Regions from separate parts of the Colwellia sp. 20A7 genome, predicted to be linked through region 1. Evidence: predicted binding sites of a transcription regulator. Region 1 holds the regulator's gene; the other holds the start of a gene.
The links. Region 1 encodes FNR, which switches genes on or off when oxygen is low (the NO sensors DNR and NnrR bind a similar motif). Its sites were predicted from a motif close to TTGATCTAGATCAA; they were not measured.
Positions count from the first base shown of each region.

Region 2: a site for FNR is predicted at 892-905, ahead of hemN (oxygen-independent coproporphyrinogen III oxidase). Genes of this name have one in related genera too.

Region 1 covers NZ_CP047130.1:2,902,625-2,904,836, forward strand. Annotated here, with positions in the region: gene GQS55_RS12550 (sulfite exporter TauE/SafE family protein) at 1-713, shown strand, start outside; gene fnr (fumarate/nitrate reduction transcriptional regulator Fnr) at 795-1,514, shown strand; gene uspE (universal stress protein UspE) at 1,668-2,212, shown strand, end outside.
Region 2 covers NZ_CP047130.1:4,220,431-4,222,642, reverse strand. Annotated here, with positions in the region: gene yihI (Der GTPase-activating protein YihI) at 1-292, shown strand, start outside; gene GQS55_RS18245 (DUF2489 domain-containing protein) at 317-820, shown strand; gene hemN (oxygen-independent coproporphyrinogen III oxidase) at 978-2,212, shown strand, end outside.

The DNA.
Region 1 (2,212 bases):
TAATAGGAATACTTGGCTCGGGGCATTGTATTGTGATGTGTGGCGGTATTACCACCATGCTCACTTCAGCCCTTCCTCAGTCAAATAAATATGAAAATAACCAGATACCTGTTAATAATCAGGTCTCTGTTAAGAGCCAGGTAAAACCATCAGTAGCTAAAAGTAAAACCACCCTAGTTATTTTATACAATGTTGGACGTATTTCTTCTTACGCCTTAATCGGGGCAATTGTTGGATTTACCGGATCTATCGCAGCAAAAAATATTGGTATGCCACTCGCTGGTCTACGATTACTTTCAGCCACCTTTATGATTTTACTTGGCTTACATTTAGGTCAATGGCTAATGTGGTTAAATAGGATTGAGGCTTTAGGTAAGCATTTATGGCGTTACATATCACCTTTAGCAGGTAAAGCTATCCCTGTAGACTCACCAATAAAAGCACTCTCTCTTGGCGCTGTTTGGGGTTGGTTACCTTGCGGATTAGTTTACTCAACCTTAACTTGGGCATTAGCAAGCGGTAGCATGATTACCGGGGCGAGCATTATGTTCTTTTTCGGCTTAGGTACACTACCTGCGCTATTAACTCTCTCTATTGGATTTAGTAGTATCAAGAATACCTTAACAAAACCATCTTTTAAAAAAGCAATGGCACTAGTGTTAATAACCTTTGGTATTTATAGTTTTATTGTTGCATACCACCAAGTGTTCTAATACCATAGCACTATCCTAGAAATTAGAGTAAATACATAAATTACAGTTTACTCTATTCCTATAATAATAAATGAGTAGCCTATGTTAAATAATAGTTCCCCTGGTGCACAGCATATTAATTGCCAAAACTGTAGTATTAGTGAACTTTGTCTACCTTTTACCCTAAATGATCAAGAACTTAATACTCTCGATAAAATCATAGATCGTAAACGCCCTTTTCACAAAGGTGATAAAATATTCACCGATGGTCAAAAAATGCATGCTCTTTATGCTATCCGTTCTGGCACTTTTAAAACTTTTACCGTTAATGAACAAGGTGAAGAACAAATCACTGGTTTTCACTTAGCTGGAGATTTACTGGGATTTGACGCTATTGCTGAATCAGAGCATAAAAGCTTTGCTCAGGCATTAGAGACATCGATGATATGTGAAATTCCTTATGATAATTTAGATACTTTATCTAATACTATGCCAAAGCTTAAGAAACAAGTTTTGCGTCTAATGAGTAATGAAATTCGTACCGACCAAGAAATGCTCACATTATTGAACAGAAAAAATGCAGAGCAACGCGTCGCTACCTTTTTAGTAAGCTTAAGCAAACGCTATCGTGCCAGAGGTTTATCAGCCGCTGAATTTCGTCTTACAATGACACGAAGTGATATTGGAAATTACATCGGACTTACCGTTGAAACAATAAGCCGTTTATTAAACCGTTTTCATAAAAGTGGTTTGATAAAAGTCGACGGTAAACTTATTACTATTGTAAGTCTTGATGAACTCGTGGATTGCGCTGAATTCTAACGCCCGTTCATATTTGTTAGCTTCATAATTTCTAATGCTTGTTTTAAATCAGCTATAGTTTGATTTAAAACAAGCATTAATCTCACACTTTTGATATAAATTACTTAGGCTTTATTAAAGTTTAACCAATGTATAACAACAGGGAGAATTATCATGAAAACCTATCAAAAAATTCTAGTCGTTATCGACCCATCAACTGACGAACAAAAAGCATTAAAAAGAGCAATAGACTTAGCTGCCAACATCAAAGCGAGTGGTGGTCAGGTTGAAGTAACCGCTTTTTTAAGTATCTTTGACTTCTCTTATGAGATGACTACTATTCTTTCCAACGATGATCGTGGCGCTATGCGACAGTCAGTCATTAAAGACAAAGAGCTTTGGCTAGAGAGCCTAATAAGTGATTTAAAACCTGACATTGATATTAACAACTTAGTTGTTTGGCATAACCGCCCTTTTGAGTCAATTATTGAACAAGTAATTCAAAATAATTACGATCTTGTCATTAAAGGGACTCATCAACATGACAAATTAAAATCAGTTATTTTCACCCCGACTGATTGGCATATACTCCGCAAATGTCCTTGCCCTGTTTTATTAGTGAAAGAACATGAATGGCCAAGCAACGGCAATATACTTGCAGCAATTAATGTGGGTAGCGACGAAACAGAGCATAACTCACTAAATGATAAGATCACTAA
Region 2 (2,212 bases), 1.3 Mb from region 1:
TGCATTGCGTTCTGTTGCTGATGACAATACTGATGTTGAACTTAGCTTAGCGCAAGAATTGGCAAATATTGAAGAAGATGAGCAGCTGCAAGTTATTTTGACCAAACAAGAAGATGGTATCGATTTAACGCACGAAGAAGTTGATTACTTCAATAGCATGATGGAACGTCATGAAGAAATAAGCGCGGAATTAGATGATGAAGAAGACGAAATCATCAACACAAGTATTAGCTCTGAAGAAGATTTATGGGATAAGTTAGACAATTCATCTTTACCCGATTCAACTAAGTAAAAATACTAGCTAAGGTTAATGAATATGAATCAATACTGGCTTATTGCACTTGTTTTCGCCGTAATTATTGTTGTGAGTTTAGCCTTTTATGCTGGCAAGTTGCTGAAACAACTGCGAGTGCAAAAGCGTGCTCAGCAGCAAGATGAGTTACGTCGCCAACAAGCTTTAGCTAAGCATGATGGTAAAATACTTGCTAGTGTCAAAATCATTGTACGAGCGATGCAAGAAGAGCAGTGTGATTTTAGTGAGGGATGCTGGCGTTTGTCGGTATTACTTGATTCATTAAAATTGAGTAGTGAACTATCACAACAATTTCCTGCGATATTTCAGCAATACGAAGAAATAAAGCATCTTTCAATTCTTGGTGATAGAAAAAATCTCGATAAAAAACAACGTATGAAAGAAGATTACCAACGTATGACAAGTGAAGCAAAATTGCACGACGCTATTGTTGCTGATCTTGGCTTACTTAAGCAGTATGTTACGGAAAGAATAAGTGCCTTAAAGGCATCAAATTCAGTTACGTAACAACAGACATTGATGTGGGTTATTTAAGATAAGAAGCAAATTTAAATAACTTTACACATTTCAATAATTGCTTGTGTTGAATCAATAAACCCTAAATTAATCTAAGTATAATGCGTATTATTAATCGCTTTAGCTTAGATAAACTACGGGTAACATCATGCAAGCAAGTCAATTTTTCGATTCTCAATTACTCAGTAAATATAACACTAGCGGTCCAAGATATACTTCATATCCTACTGCATTAGAGTTTAATGACGAGTTTAAGCATGACGATTTTATTAAAGCGGTGAAAGACTCACCCAACCGTGAATTATCGTTATATGTGCACATTCCATTTTGCCATACCCTTTGTTATTACTGTGGTTGTAATAAAGTAATCACTCGCCATCGTGATAAAGCTGATATATATCTTGATTATTTAGCGCAAGAAATTGCACTACAAGCCCCATTATTTACTGAGTATAAAGTTAAGCAGCTACATTGGGGCGGTGGTACACCAAGCTTTTTAACACATAAACAAATTACAACCTTAGTAGCGTTATTAAAAGAAAAATTCGAATTTTCGGATGAGCTCGAAATGAGTATTGAGATTGATCCACGAGAAATTGAAATGGATTTAGCCGATCACTTATTTTCATTAGGGTTCAACCGGTTAAGCTTAGGTGTACAAGATTTAGATTTAAAAGTACAAAAAGCAATCAACCGAGTGCAATCAACCGAGTTTATTGGTGAATTTATTGGTCATGCAAAAGCGATAGGTTTTCAGTCTATTAATATCGATTTGATTTATGGTTTACCGCATCAAACCTTAGAAAACTTCAAAAATACTTTAGACAAAGCGCACGAGTGGAATGTTGATCGTATTTCACTATTTAGCTACGCTCATCTACCAAGCCGCTTTGCTGCACAGCGTAAGTTGCGTGATGAATGGTTGCCTGATGTAAAACTAAAATTTGCCTTAATGAAGTTATCAATAGAAACACTTTGTGGTTATGGTTACGATTTTATCGGTATGGACCATTTCGCTAAATCGAACGATGAGCTTTCTGTTGCTCAACGTGATGGTACTTTGCATCGTAATTTTCAAGGTTATACTACTAAAGGCGGTTGTGATTTACTGGGGCTTGGCGTGTCATCGATTAGCAATATTGGACGTTCGTTTGGTCAAAACACTAAAGACTTAAAAAGCTATTATAAATCGATTGAAAACCAACAACATGCACTTGAACGTGGCGTTAGTTTAACTGACGATGATATTTTACGTGGTGAAGTTATTCGTGAGTTAATGTGTAACCTTTATGTCAATAAGGTGATGATTAATGAAAGATATAATATCAACTTTGATGACTATTTTGCTGAAGATTTACCGTTATTAACATCATTTATTACAGA